Regions from separate parts of the Streptomyces kordofanensis genome, predicted to be linked through region 1. Evidence: predicted binding sites of a transcription regulator. Region 1 holds the regulator's gene; the other holds the start of a gene.
What was found. The regulator HrcA, encoded in region 1, represses chaperone genes, less so after heat shock. The targets are predictions, from matches to a motif close to TTNGCACTCNGNNNNNCNGAGTGCNAA.

Region 1 (7,459 bases):
GGAGGTCCTCGACCGCACCCACACGCCCGGCCGTCCCGAGGCGTGCGTCGCCGAGGCCCGCGCCGCCGGCTTCGACCACGTCAACCTCGACCTGATCTACGGCACCCCCGGTGAGAGCGACGACGACTGGCGGGCCTCCCTGGACGCCGCCGTCGGCGCCGGCCCCGACCACGTCTCCGCGTACGCCCTGATCGTCGAGGAGGGCACCGGGCTCGCCCGCCGCATCCGGCGCGGCGAGGTGCCGACGACCGACGACGACGTGCACGCCGACCGCTACCTCATCGCGGACTCCGTCCTGGCCGGGGCCGGATTCCACTGGTACGAGGTGTCGAACTGGGCCGCCTCCGAGGCGGGCCGCTGCCTCCACAACGAGCTGTACTGGCGCGGGGCCGACTGGTGGGGTGCCGGACCCGGCGCCCACAGCCACGTCGGCGGCGTCCGCTGGTGGAACGTGAAGCACCCCGGCGCCTACGCCGCCGCCCTCGCGGAGGGGCGCTCGCCGGGCGCCGGCCGGGAGGTCCTGACGGGGGAGGACCGCCGCGTGGAGCGCGTCCTGCTGGAGCTGCGGCTCCGCGAGGGCGTCCCCCTGTCGCTGCTGCGCGCGGCGGGGCGGGCCGCCGCCGGGCGCGCCGTGCGCGACGGGCTCCTCGACCCGGTCCCGTACGGCGCCGGGCGCGCCGTGCTCACCCTGCGCGGCCGGCTCCTCGCCGACGCGGTGGTGCGGGACCTGGTGGACTGAGGACGCCGGGCGCTACGGCGCCGTCACGAAGTCGATCAGCTCCTCGACCCGGCCCAGCAGCGCCGGCTCCAGGTCCCTGTACGACCGGACCCGGTCCAGGATCCGGCGCCAGGCGGCGCCGGTGTTCCCGGGCCAGCCCAGGGCCCGGCACACGCCCGTCTTCCAGTCCCGGCCGTGCGGCACGTCCGGCCAGGCCGGGATGCCCAGCGACGACGGCTTCACGGCCTGCCACACGTCGACGTAGGGGTGCCCCACCACCAGGACGTGCGGGTCGGTGACCGAGGCGGCGATCCGCGACTCCTTCGACCCCGGCACCAGATGGTCCACCAGCACCCCGAGCCGGGCGTCCGGGCCGGGCCGGAAGTCGCGGACGACCGCCGGCAGGTCGTCGACGCCCTCCAGGTACTCCACGACGACGCCCTCGATCCTCAGGTCGTCGCCCCACACCTTCTCCACCAGCTCCGCGTCGTGGCGGCCCTCCACGTAGATCCGCCCCGCCCGCGCCACCCGCGCCCGCGCGCCCGGCACGGCGACCGACCCGGACGCCGTGCGGGACGGCCGCGCCGGCGCGGGGGCGGCCGGGCGGACCAGCGTCACCGGGCGGCCCTCCAGCAGGAAGCCGCGCGGTACGAGCGGGAAGACCCGCCGCCTGCCGAACCGGTCCTCCAGCGTCACCGCGCCCGCCTCGCACCCCACCACCGCCCCGCAGAACCCGGTGCCGGCCTCCTCGACCACCAGGTCCGGCTCGGCGGGCACCTCGGGCACGGGGGACTGCTTCTTCCACCGGGGGGTCAGGTCGGGGTCGTAGGCGCGCATCCACCAGACGCTACGACACCGCGAACCGGCGGGCCAGCTCATCGCGTTGGGCGCGTACGAACGAGGCGTCCACCACCGCGCCGTGGCCCGGCACGTACGCCGCGCCCTCCCCGCCCAGCTCCAGCAGCCGGTCCAGCGCGGCCGGCCAGCGCGACGGGACCGCGTCCGGGCCCGCCTGGGGCTCACCCGACTCCTCCACCAGGTCCCCGCAGAACACCACCCCGTCCGACGCCCCGTTCACCGTGCCCGGCACCAGCAGCGCCAGGTCGTGGCCGGTGTGCCCGGGGCCGGTGTTCACCAGCAGCACCTGCCGGCCGCCCAGGTCGAGCGTCCACTCCCCGCACACCAGGTGGTGCGGGTGGACCAGGACGTCCGCGGCCTCGCCCGCCTCGTCCGCGGCGACGCCCTCCCGCACGGCCTCCGCCCGCAGCGCGTCCCGCTCCCGCACCAGCACCTCGTCGAGGCCCACGGCGCCGAACACCTGCGCGCCCGCGAAGGCGGCGGCACCCAGCACGTGGTCGAAGTGCGGGTGGCTCAGTGCGATGTGGGTCACGCGCCGCCCTCCCAGCAGCCCCTGGACCTGGGCCCGGACGGCGGCACCCTCCCGCAGCGTGGAACCCGCGTCGAACAACAGTGCGGCACCGTCCCCGACGACCAGCCCGACCGTGGCGTCCCATCCGGGGAGCCGCCTGCGGCCCACGCCGGCCGCCAGCCGCTCCCACCCGAACTCTTCCCAAGCGACGTCCATACCGCGACGCTAGCGGCAATGCCGGCGGCGGGCGCGCGGTACGGCGGCCGGCGCCGCCCCTACCGCGCCCACCACGTCGCCCTTGCCAGGCATCGACCCCGGCGCCGTACACTGGCCGCGGGGATGGTTGGCACTCGGGCATGGCGAGTGCCAGCAGACGTCAGCCGACCGGAGCGAGCTGGAGGTGCGCCGTGCTCAGTGAACGCAGACTCGAGGTGCTGCGCGCCATCGTCCAGGACTACGTCGGCACGGAGGAGCCCGTCGGTTCCAAGGCGCTCACCGAGCGCCACAACCTGGGCGTGTCTCCGGCCACCGTGCGCAACGACATGGCGGCGCTGGAGGAGGAGGGGTTCATCGCCCAGCCCCACACCAGCGCCGGACGCATCCCCACGGACAAGGGCTACCGCCTTTTCGTCGACAAGCTCGCCGGGGTCAAGCCGCTGTCGCCGCCGGAGCGCCGGGCCATCCAGAACTTCCTGGAGGGCGCGGTGGACCTGGACGACGTGGTGGGGCGCACGGTGCGCCTGCTCGCCCAGCTGACCCGCCAGGTCGCGGTCGTGCAGTACCCGTCGCTGACCCGGTCGACCGTGCGCCACGTCGAGCTGCTGTCACTGGCCCCGGCCCGGCTGATGCTCGTCCTGATCACGGACACCGGACGGGTGGAGCAGCGCATGGTCGACTGCCCCGCCCCGTTCGGCGAGACGTCCGTCGCCGACCTGCGCGCCCGGTTGAACAGCCAGGTGGCCGGCCGGCGCTTCACCGACGTGCCGCAGCTGGTGCAGGACCTTCCGGAGTCCTTCGAGCCGGAGGAGCGCGGGACCGTCTCCACGGTGCTCTCCACCCTGCTGGAGACGCTGGTGGAGGAGACCGAGGAGCGTCTGGTGATCGGCGGGACCGCCAACCTCACGCGCTTCGGACACGACTTCCCGCTCACCATCCGGCCCGTGCTGGAGGCGCTGGAGGAGCAGGTCGTGCTCCTCAAGCTGCTCGGCGAGGCGACGGATCCGGCCATGACCGTGCGCATCGGCCACGAGAACGCCCACGAAGGGCTGAACTCCACGTCCGTCGTCGCGGTCGGCTACGGTTCGGGCGACGAGGCGGTCGCCAAACTCGGCGTGGTCGGACCGACCCGCATGGACTACCCCGGAACGATGGGAGCGGTACGCGCAGTGGCACGTTACGTCGGACAGATCCTGGCGGAGTCGTAAGTGGCCACGGACTACTACGCCGTGCTCGGCGTGCGCCGCGACGCGTCCCAGGACGAGATCAAGAAGGCATTCCGCAGGCTCGCCCGCGAGCTGCACCCGGATGTCAACCCCGATCCCAAGACGCAGGAGCGGTTCAAGGAGATCAACGCCGCCTACGAGGTGCTGTCGGACCCGCAGAAGAAGCAGGTCTACGACCTCGGCGGCGACCCCCTGTCGTCGTCCGGCGGGGCCGGCGCGGGCGCGGGCTTCGGCGCGGGCGGCTTCGGCAACTTCTCCGACATCATGGACGCCTTCTTCGGCACGGCGTCCCAGCGCGGCCCGCGGTCGCGCACCCGCCGCGGCCAGGACGCGATGATCCGGCTGGAGGTCGAGCTCGACGAGGCGGCCTTCGGCACGACGAAGGACATCCAGGTCGACACGGCCGTCGTGTGCACCACCTGCTCCGGCGAGGGCGCCGCGCCGGGCACCTCGGCGCAGACCTGCGACATGTGCCGCGGCCGCGGCGAGGTGTCGCAGGTGACGCGGTCCTTCCTGGGCCAGGTCATGACCTCCCGGCCGTGCCCGCAGTGCCAGGGCTTCGGCACGGTCGTCCCGACGCCGTGCCCCGAGTGCGCGGGCGACGGCCGGGTGCGCTCCCGCCGGACGCTCACGGTCAAGATCCCGGCCGGCGTCGACAACGGCACCCGCATCCAGCTCGCCGGCGAGGGCGAGGTCGGTCCGGGCGGCGGTCCGGCGGGCGACCTGTACGTGGAGATCCACGAACTGCCGCACCCGGTGTTCCAGCGGCGCGGCGACGACCTGCACTGCACGGTGACGATCCCGATGACGGCGGGCGCGCTCGGCACGAAGGTGCCGCTGGAGACGCTCGACGGCCTGGAGGAGGTCGACATCCGGCCGGGTACGCAGTCGGGCCAGTCGATCCCGCTGCACGGCCGCGGCGTGACGCACCTGCGCGGCGGCGGCCGCGGCGACCTGGTCGTCCACGTCGAGGTCCAGACGCCCACGAAGCTGGACGCGGAGCAGGAGCGCCTGCTGCGCGACCTGGCGAAGCTGCGCGGCGAGGAGCGGCCGACCGGCCAGTTCGCCCCGGGCCAGCAGGGACTGTTCTCCCGGCTGAAGGACGCGTTCAACGGACGCTAGCGGGACCCCGGCGGCGTGCCGCCGGGACCGCGGAGCGCCGCCCGCGAGGCCGGTCCCGACCCGTGCCCGGGGTACGGCGCGGGGGCGTGACACCATGCGTGCATGTCCTCCGCGCTGACCGATCTCTGCCGCTACCCGATCGTGCAGGCCCCCATGGCCGGCGGCGCTTCCTGCCCGCAGCTCGCGGCCGCCGTGTCCGAGGCGGGCGGTCTCGGCTTCCTGGCGGCCGGGTACAAGACGGCCGACGGCATGTACCAGGAGATCCAGCGGGTCCGGGGCCTCACCGCCCGCCCCTTCGGCGTGAACCTCTTCATGCCGCAGCCCGGCCAGGCGGACCCCGCCGCCGTCGAGCTGTACCGCCAGCAGCTCGCCGGCGAGTCCGCCTGGTACGAGACGCCGCTCGGCGACCCGGAGGCCGGCCGGGAGGACGGCTACGACGCGAAGCTGGCGGTCCTCCTCGACGACCCGGTGCCGGTCGTGTCCTTCACCTTCGGCTGCCCCGCGCCCGACACGGTGGCGGCCCTCGCGGGCGCGGGCACCCGCACCGTCGTGACGGTCACCTGCCCCGACGAGGCGCGGGCCGCCGAGAGCGCCGGCGCCGACGCCGTGTGCGTGCAGGGCGTCGAGGCCGGCGGACACCGGGGCACGCACCGGGACGACCCGGAGACCGAGCGCTTCGGAACCGGGCTGCTGACGCTGATCGCCCAGGTTCGCGAGGCCGTACGGCTGCCGGTGCTCGCCGCGGGCGGCCTGATGCGCGGCGGGCAGATCGCCGCCGTCCTGGCGGCGGGGGCCGAGGCCGCGCAGCTCGGCACCGCCTTCCTGGTGTGCCCCGAGTCCGGCGCCGACCCCCTGCACAAACAGGCCGTGACGGATCCGCTGTTCACCCACACGGAGTTGACCCGCGCCTTCTCCGGCCGCCCCGCCCGGAGCCTGGTCAACCGGTTCGTGCGGGAGCACGGCCCGTACGCCCCGGCCGCCTACCCCGAGGTGCACCACCTGACCGGCGGGCTGCGCAGGGCCGCGGCCAGGGTGAAGGACCCGCAGGGCATGGCCCTGTGGGCCGGCCAGGGCCACCGCCTGGCCCGGGAGCTGCCCGCCGGTCGGCTCGTCGAAGTGCTCCACTGCGAACTCCGGTCGGCCCTCGCGGCGCCGGCCCTGAGAGGTGTCTCATGACCGCCCCCGTCTTCGTCGTCGAACGGGTCCCCACCGGGCCCGAGTACGTCCTGGAGGGCCCGGAGGGCCGGCACGCGGTGTCCGTGCGACGGCTCGGCCCCGGCGAGGACGTGGTCCTCACCGACGGGTGGGGCCGCTGGACCGGGGGCGTCGTCGGGGCCGCCGAGGGCAAGGACCGGCTCGTCGTCGTGGACCTGCACGAGATCCGGGAGGAACCGGAACCCGAGCCGCGCATCACCGTCGTCCAGGCCCTCCCCAAGGGCGACCGCGGCGAACTCGCCGTCGAGACGATGACGGAGACCGGCGTCGACGCGATCGTGCCCTGGCAGGCCGCCCGCTGCATCACCCGGTGGCGCGGCGACCGGGGCGCGAAGTCCCTGGCGAAGTGGCGGGCCACCGCCCGCGAGGCCGGCAAGCAGTCCCGCCGGGTCCGCTTCCCCGAGGTCGCCGCAGCCATGACCACCGGGCAGGTCGCCGGGCTGCTGGCCCAGGCCGACTTCGCGGCCGTGCTCCACGAGGAGGGCGCCACGCCGCTCGCCACCGCGCCGCTCCCCGCGACCGGCCGCATCGTCCTGGTCGTCGGCCCCGAGGGGGGCGTCGCCCCCGACGAACTCGCCGTGTTCGCGGAGGCCGGGGCCGGGCCGTACCGGCTCGGGCGGAGCGTCCTGCGGACCTCCACGGCCGGCACGGCCGCGACGGCGCTCCTCCTCGGGCGCACCGGACGGTGGTCCTGAGGGAGGCACCGGGCGGCGATAGGGTACGGACGTACCTGCCGTCCGAGTCGAGGGAGGGCCGCCGGCATGGCCGGAGAGCCGCGCAGCGACTGCCTGTTCTGCAAGATCGTGGTGGGGGAGGTGCCCGCGACCGTCGTCCGCGAGACGGAGACCACCGTCGCGTTCCGCGACATCAACCCCCAGGCACCCACCCACGTGCTGGTCATCCCCAAGGCCCACCACGCCGACGCCGCCGCGCTCGCCGCCGCCGCGCCGGAGGTCGCCGCCGACGTGCTGCGCGAGGCGGGCGAGGTCGCCGCGCAGGAGGGGACCGACGAGGCGGGCTACCGCATCGTCTTCAACACCGGCAGCGGAGCCGGCCAGACCGTCTTCCACGCCCACGCCCACGTCCTCGGCGGCCGCGGCCTCGAGTGGCCCCCCGGGTAGACCCGCGTGTCCGTACGAGAGCTCGTCGTCCTGGGCACCGCGAGCCAGGTGCCCACCCGCCACCGCAACCACAACGGCTACCTGCTCCGCTGGGACGGCGAGGGCATCCTCTTCGACCCGGGCGAGGGGACCCAGCGCCAGATGCTGCGCGCCGGGGTCGCCGCGCACGACGTCGACCGGATCTGCGTCACCCACTTCCACGGCGACCACTCCCTGGGCCTCGCCGGGGTTATCCAGCGCATCAACCTGGACCAGGTCCCGCACCCCGTCACCGCCCACTACCCGGCCTCCGGGCAGCGGTTCTTCGAGCGGCTGCGGTACGCCACCGCCTACCGCGAGCGCGCCTCCCTCGTGGAGGCGCCCGTCGCCTCCGACGGGCCGGTCGCCGAGACCCCCGGCTACACGCTGGAGGCACGCCGCCTCTCCCACCCGGTCGAGTCGTTCGGGTACCGGCTGACGGAGCCGGACGGGC
Region 2 (7,459 bases), 1.9 Mb from region 1:
GGAGGCGCGTCGGCTGTTCCTCCGGTGGGCCGCCCTGGACCGCGCCCCCGCACACGACGCCCGGCACCGGGCGCCCGGCGCGAGCCTGGTGTGGCTGCTCGTGTCGTTCGCCCTGTGCGCGGCGGGACTGGGGCTCTGCGTCGCGGTGCCCGCGTCGGCCCGGCCGGGCACCACCACGTACGCCGAGGTGGCGTACGGGATGGGCGCCGGGTTCCTGCTGTGGCTCACCGGGCTCGTCGGCGCGGCGAAGGCCGTCGGCCACTACCGGCTGGCCGTGCGGCTGCTCAGCCCCGGCCCTCCGGCGCCGCGGCGGGCCGGCCGACCAGCATCGTCGGCGCCCCCGCCACACGGGTGAGGAACACCGTCGCCGCGTGCGGCCCCTTCGGCTTCACCCGGCGGCGCACCTCCTCCGGCTCCACCGCCGAGCCGCGCTTCTTCACCGTCAGGACGCCCACCTCCCGCTCCCGCAGCAGCGCCTTCAGCCGCTTCAGGTTGAACGGCAGCTCGTCGGTGATCTCGTACGCGGCGGCGTAGGGCGTCGGGCGCAGCTCGTCCGCCGTGACGTACGCGATCGTCGGGTCGATCAGCCCGCCGTCCAGCCGCGCGGCGACCTCCGCGACCAGGTGCGCCCGGATCACGGCGCCGTCCGGCTCGTACAGGTAGCGGCCGACCCCCCGGACCGGCGGGGCGGGCGGCGTCGCGGACGCGGTCAGGGTCGCTCCGGACGGCAGCAGCGTCGCCCGCACGGAGCCGGGGGCCGTGCCGAACCACAGCACGGCCTCCTTCACGTCCCCGCCGTCGGAGACCCACTCCGCCCCGGCGTCCGGCGGCACCGCCTCGTGCGGGACGCCCGGCGCGACCTTCAGCGCCGCGTACGGGGCCCGGCGGGCCGCCTCCACCGCCCACGACAGGGGCGGCGAGTACGCCTCCGGGGCGAAGACCCTGCCCCGCCCGCCCCTGCGCGCCGGGTCCGCGAACACCGCGTCGTACCCGGACACGTCGACCTCCGTGACGTCGGCGCAGGCCACCTCGACCAGGTCGGCGAGGCCCAGCGCCTCGGCGTTGGCGCGGGCGACGGCCGCCGTGAGCGGGTCGCGGTCGACGGCGAGGACGGCGATGCCCGCGCGGGCCAGCGCCACCGCGTCGCCGCCGATCCCGCAGCACAGGTCCGCGACGCTCCGCACGCCGAGCCGGGCGAAGGCCTCGGCCCGGTGCCGGGCGACCGGGGCGCGTGTGGCCTGCTCGACGCCGTTCGGCGTGAAGAACATCCGGTGCGCGTCGTCGGCGCCGAACTTCGCCGCCGCCCGCTGGCGCAGCCGCGCCTGGCCGAGCGCCGCCGACACCAGCGCCGCGGGGTGGCTCCGGCGCAGCCGGGAGGCGACGGCCAGCTCCTGGGCGGGGTCGTGGTGGCGCAGGCCGGCGAGGAGGTCGCGGCCCTCGTCGGTGAGGAGCGCGGAGAAGGCGGCGAGATCGGTCACCCGTCCCATTCTGGCCCAGTGTGGGCCGGCCGGGGGACGGTGCCGGCCCGGCGGCGGTGTCGTCCGCGTCCCGGGGCGCCGCACTGACAGGATGCGGCGCCATGCAGCTAGTACGACAAAAGCGTCCATCATCGGTAAATAGGACCGGTCTACGGGTGGCTGCGGCCCTGCTTGCCGCCGCCCTGGGGACGGCCTGCGCGGCGGAGGGCACCGACCCGCCCGGAGCGGCGCCGTCGGCGGCGGGCCGGCACGGCCGCGAGGGCCGGCAGGCCCCGGAGGGGCGGGAGGGGGGCTCCCGCAGGCCCGGACCGGGTCCGGGGCGCTGAGCGCGTACGCGGAACGGTTCCGGCGGGCGCACGCGGCCCGTACGGCCGTCGCCCGGCGGTGGGGGCTGAAGCGGACGCCGCTCCTTCCGCCGGACCCCCGAAGATGAAGCCGAAGATCACCTTCCGTAAGGGTTTCGAGGTCGGCGACCCCGACCTCCCCCCGGTCTTCACCACCGTCCCCACCCGCGACCGCGTGGTGTTCCTGACCATCGACGACGGCGCGGAGAAGGACCCCGAACTGCTGCGGATGATGTCCGAACTGGACATCCCCTACAGCGCCTTCCTCAGCGACTACCTGGTCAAGGAGGACTACGGCTACTTCAAGCGCATGCAGGGCCTCGGCGTCGCCCTGCACAACCACACCCTCACCCACCCCTACATGCCCGCGCTGTCGTACGCGGAGCAGAAGCGCGAGATCTGCGGCCAGCAGGACGTGATCGAACGCCGCTACGGCAAGCGGCCCACGCTGTTCCGCCCGCCGTACGGCAACTACGACGCCGACACGCTGCGCGCCGCCCGCGACTGCGGCATCAAGGCCGTGCCGCTGTGGTCCGCCGAGGCGTTCCCGGACCGCATGGAGTGGCGCGAGTGGGACCGCGACCTGCACCCCGGCGACATCGTCCTCACCCACTTCCGGGGCCGCGGCGAGTGGAAGGGATCGATGGCCGACATGATCCGCCGGGCCGTGGACACCATCACGGCGCGCGGGTACGCGGTGGCCCGGCTGGAGGACTACGTGTGAGCCGCGACGCGCCCGCGGCGGAGATCCGTTCGACCTCCGTCGCACGTCAGTACCGGTGCGAGAGCGGCGCGCGACCCCGTGACTGGCACTCCGCTTGACCGAGTGCTAACCGCGGTCATAGTCTCGGCTCTGGCACTCCCCGCAGGAGAGTGCCAACACAGCGACGGGCAGGTCCGGCACCCGCGACGACGGATCCACCTGGTCGCCACCTCAGACAGTTGACCCCGTGAGATCTCCGAAGGGGGAGGTCGGATCGTGACGACCACCAGCTCCAAGGTTGCCATCAAGCCGCTCGAGGACCGCATCGTGGTCCAGCCGCTCGACGCCGAGCAGACCACGGCCTCGGGCCTGGTCATCCCGGACACCGCCAAGGAGAAGCCCCAGGAGGGCGTCGTCCTGGCCGTCGGCCCGGGCCGCTTCGAGAACGGCGAGCGCCTGCCGCTCGACGTCAAGACCGGCGACGTCGTGCTCTACAGCAAGTACGGCGGCACCGAGGTGAAGTACAGCGGCGAGGAGTACCTCGTCCTCTCGGCCCGCGACGTGCTCGCGATCGTCGAGAAGTAATCCACCACGTGCCGTGAACCGCGCCCCTGGCCCCCGCTGCTGTGCTGCCGCACGTGCGCCGGGCGGCGAGGGGCGCCGTTCCTTCTCCACCCAGTACCGAGAGGGCTGAATCGCTCCCATGGCGAAGATCCTGAAGTTCGACGAGGACGCCCGTCGCGCCCTTGAGCGCGGCGTCAACAAGCTTGCCGACACCGTCAAGGTGACGATCGGCCCCAAGGGTCGCAACGTCGTCATCGACAAGAAGTTCGGTGCGCCCACCATCACCAACGACGGGGTCACCATCGCCCGCGAGGTCGAGGTCGAGGACCCGTACGAGAACCTCGGCGCCCAGCTGGTGAAGGAGGTGGCGACCAAGACCAACGACATCGCGGGCGACGGCACCACCACCGCCACCGTCCTGGCCCAGGCGCTGGTCCGCGAGGGTCTGCGCAACGTCGCCGCGGGCGCCTCCCCGGCCGCCCTGAAGAAGGGCATCGACGCCGCGGTCAAGGCCGTCTCCGACGAGCTGCTCGCCACGGCCCGCCCGATCGACGAGAAGTCCGACATCGCCGCGGTCGCCGCGCTCTCCGCCCAGGACCAGCAGGTCGGCGAGCTGATCGCCGAGGCCATGGACAAGGTCGGCAAGGACGGCGTCATCACCGTCGAGGAGTCCAACACCTTCGGCCTGGAGCTGGACTTCACCGAGGGCATGGCCTTCGACAAGGGCTACCTGTCGCCGTACATGGTCACCGACCAGGAGCGCATGGAGGCCGTCCTCGACGACCCGTACATCCTGATCCACCAGGGCAAGATCGCCGCCATCGCGGACCTGCTGCCCCTCCTGGAGAAGATCATCCAGACCGGTGGCTCCAAGCCGCTGCTGATCGTCGCCGAGGACGTCGAGGGCGAGGCCCTGTCGACCCTGGTCGTGAACAAGATCCGCGGCACGTTCAACGCCGTCGCGGTCAAGGCCCCCGGCTTCGGCGACCGCCGCAAGGCGATGCTCGGCGACATGGCCGCCCTGACCGGCGCCACCGTCGTCGCCGAGGAGGTCGGCCTCAAGCTCGACCAGGTCGGCCTCGACGTGCTGGGCACCGCCCGCCGCGTGACCGTCACCAAGGACGACACCGTCATCGTCGACGGCGGCGGCAGGTCCGAGGACGTCCAGGGCCGCGTCGCGCAGATCAAGGCCGAGATCGAGACGACCGACTCCGACTGGGACCGCGAGAAGCTGCAGGAGCGCCTCGCGAAGCTCGCCGGCGGCGTGTGCGTCATCAAGGTCGGCGCCGCCACCGAGGTGGAGCTGAAGGAGAAGAAGCACCGTCTGGAGGACGCCATCTCCGCAACCCGCGCCGCGGTCGAGGAGGGCATCGTCTCCGGTGGCGGTTCCGCGCTGGTCCACGCCGTCAAGGTGCTGGAGGGCAACCTCGGCAAGGAGGGCGACGAGGCCACCGGCGTCACGGTCGTCCGCCGCGCCGCCGTCGAGCCGCTGCGCTGGATCGCCGAGAACGCCGGCCTCGAGGGCTACGTCATCACCTCGAAGGTCGCCGAGCTCGACAAGGGCCAGGGCTTCAACGCCGCCACCGGCGAGTACGGCGACCTGGTCAAGGCCGGCGTCATCGACCCGGTGAAGGTCACCCGCTCGGCGCTGGAGAACGCCGCGTCGATCGCCTCCCTCCTCCTCACCACCGAGACCCTCGTGGTGGAGAAGAAGGAGGAGGAGCCGGCGGAAGCGGGCCACGGCCACGGCCACGGCCACTCCCACTGACCCCCGGTCACCCCGCGCGGGCCGGCTCCGGCCCGGCCCGCGCACCACGAGGCCCGGTGCCCCCGCGAGGGGCGCCGGGCCCCGCCCGTCCCCCGGCCCGGCTCAGCCGCGCGGCGGCGTGAACTCCGGCTGGTCCAGCACCCGCAGCCAGCTCCCGTCGGGCTGGCGCCGCACCACCTGCGCCCGCGCCCCGGCACCGTCCCCCGGCGGCGTGGAGGTGAGCGCGACGTCGCCGCAGACGAGCGTCGGGAGCGGCGGCTCCGGCTCGAAGTGCGGCCGGTCGGCCAGCACCCGCTCCCACAGCGCGCGGATCGCCTCCCGGCCGACCGTCCGCCGCCCGGGCGGGTACGCGAGCACCGCGTCCTCCTCGTAGAGCGCGGCGACCCCGGCCGCGTCCCCGGCGTTCGACCGCTCCACGAACAGGCGGGTGAGGTCCTCGGGCCGCATGGCCTTCTCGTACTGCTCCGACATGGTCTCCTCCTGCACGGGACTCCGGACTCCAGCCTCGCCACCGGCCGTTCAGAAGTCCAACAGATGGTTCTGCTGGAAACTAGAATCACCAGTCATGGACCTGAGGCAGCTGGAGTACTTCGTCGCGGTCGCCGAGGAGCGGAACTTCACCCGCGCCGCGGAGCGGGTGCACATCAGCCAGTCCGGGATCAGCGCGCGGATACGCGGACTGGAGCAGGAACTGGGCGCGGAGCTGTTCGACCGGTCGACGCGCATCGCCACCCTCACCGCCGCCGGGGAGGCCGCCCTCGAACACGCCCGGGCCGCGCTCGCCGCCGCCGACGCGCTGGGCCGGGCGGTGGCCGGGGTGACGGGTCTGGTACGGGGCCGGCTCTCGCTCGGCATGGTGGTCGGCTGCACGCTCACCCCGCTGTTCGACGCCCTCGCCGCGTTCCACGGGGCGCACCCCGGCGTGGAGGTCCTGCTGCGGGAGGCCGACTCGGACCGGCTCGTCGCGGCGGTCCGCACGGGCGCCCTCGACCTGGCGCTGGTCGGCACCCCGGCCCCGCCCCCCGAGGGACTGGAGTCGCTGGTCCTCGCCAGCGAGCGGCTCGTCGCGGCCGTCCCGGCCGGGCACCCCCTGGCGGAGCGGCGGCGCCCCACCCTGCGCGACGTCGCCGCCCACCCGGTCGTCTGCATGCCGCCCGGCACCGGCCTGCGCGCCGTCTTCGACCGGGCCTGCGCCGACGCGGGGGTGCGGCCCGCCGTCACCCTGCAGGCCGGCGCGGCGGACGCCGTCGCCGACCTGGCCGCACGCGGCCTCGCCGTCGCCGTGCTCAGCGAGTCGATGGCGGCCCACCACGACGACCGGCTCACGGCCCGCGTCATCGAGGACGCCCGGGCGCCCGCGCTGCTCGCCCTGGTCTGGAAGAACACCCGGGACCCGGCGGTCCGCGCGTTCCTCGCCCACGGCCGCGAGGCGTTCCGCCCGAAGGACCCGGCCCGCTGACCCGGCGCCCCGCCCCGCCGCCCCGCCCCGCGGTCCGGCCCCGGACGCGGAGCGGCCCGCGTCCGGAACGCCCCGCCGTCCCGCTCCGCTCCGCCCGAGCGCCCTACCGCGGGCCGTACCTGCGCCCCGCCCGCGAGCTCACCCCGCCCAGCAGCCCGCGCGGGACCAGCTTCACCACGCCCATCAGCGCCTTGTACCGCGGGTCCGGCACCGACAGCGTCCGTCCGCGGGCCAGGTCCGCCAGCGCGTCCTCCACGACCCTGTCGGCGTCCAGCCACATCCACCCGGGGATGTTGTCCGTGCCCATCCCGGCCCGCTGGTGGAACTCCGTCCGCACGAAGCCGGGGCACAGCGCCATCAGCCGCACCCCGCTCCCCGCGAGGTCCCGTGCCACGCCCTGGGTGAACTGCACGACCCACGCCTTCGACGCCCCGTACGTCCCGCGCGGCACGAAGGCGGCGACGGACGCGACGTTCACCACGCCGCCCCGCCGCCGCTCGCACATCGGCGCCGTCGCCGCCGCCGTCAGCCGCAGCACCGCCTCGCAGTGCACCTTCAGCATCCGCAGCTCGTCGGCCATCGCCACCTCCAGGAAGCGGCCCTTGTTGCCGAACCCCGCGTTGTTGACCAGCAGGTCCACGGGCCGCTTCGCGTCGGCGAGGCGCGCCTCGACGGCGGCGATGCCCTCCTCCGAGGCGAGGTCCGCGGGCAGCACCTCCGCCTCGACGCCGTGCCGGTCGTGCAGTTCGGTCGCCTGCTCCCGCAGCCGCTCCGCGTCGCGGGCGACCAGGACCACGTCGCGGCCGTCGGCCGCCAGCCGCCGCGCGAACGCGGCCCCGATGCCCGCCGTCGCGCCGGTAATCAGTGCACTCGTCATACGCGGCACGTTAGTGCCCCGCCGGCGCCCCGCCCGCCGGCGCCCCGCCCGTGCGGGCCGGGGGCTCAGGGGACCGGCGTCCGGGGCGTCCGCTCCGCGTACCTCCGCGCCGCCTCCAGCAGCTCCGGATGCGGGGCGTCACCCGCCGCCAGGACCTGCGGCAGCAGTTCGCGCCGCGTGGTCCGCGCGCGGAACGCCACCGCCACGGTCACCCCGTGGCCCGGCCGGTACGCGATCTCGACCGGGTCGCCCGCCCGGACCTCGCC

Region 2: groES (co-chaperone GroES) is a predicted target of HrcA. The motif match lies at 2,629-2,655, and genes of this name have one in related genera.

Annotation. Positions count from the first base shown of each region.
Region 1 is NZ_CP094264.1:3,815,357-3,822,815, forward strand. It holds gene hemW (radical SAM family heme chaperone HemW) at 1-739, shown strand, start outside; gene LUW75_RS17325 (DUF3097 domain-containing protein) at 752-1,555, opposite strand; gene LUW75_RS17330 (MBL fold metallo-hydrolase) at 1,566-2,303, opposite strand; gene hrcA (heat-inducible transcriptional repressor HrcA) at 2,495-3,511, shown strand; gene dnaJ (molecular chaperone DnaJ) at 3,512-4,651, shown strand; gene LUW75_RS17345 (nitronate monooxygenase) at 4,754-5,827, shown strand; gene LUW75_RS17350 (16S rRNA (uracil(1498)-N(3))-methyltransferase) at 5,824-6,561, shown strand; gene LUW75_RS17355 (histidine triad nucleotide-binding protein) at 6,628-6,987, shown strand; gene LUW75_RS17360 (ribonuclease Z) at 6,994-7,459, shown strand, end outside.
Region 2 is NZ_CP094264.1:1,901,987-1,909,445, reverse strand. It holds gene LUW75_RS08450 (hypothetical protein) at 1-355, shown strand, start outside; gene LUW75_RS08445 (class I SAM-dependent methyltransferase) at 285-1,487, opposite strand; partial or broken gene LUW75_RS08440 (polysaccharide deacetylase family protein) at 1,580-2,546, shown strand; gene groES (co-chaperone GroES) at 2,802-3,110, shown strand; gene groL (chaperonin GroEL) at 3,229-4,857, shown strand; gene LUW75_RS08425 (YybH family protein) at 4,960-5,328, opposite strand; gene LUW75_RS08420 (LysR family transcriptional regulator) at 5,423-6,316, shown strand; gene LUW75_RS08415 (SDR family NAD(P)-dependent oxidoreductase) at 6,420-7,193, opposite strand; gene LUW75_RS08410 (MOSC domain-containing protein) at 7,259-7,459, opposite strand, start outside.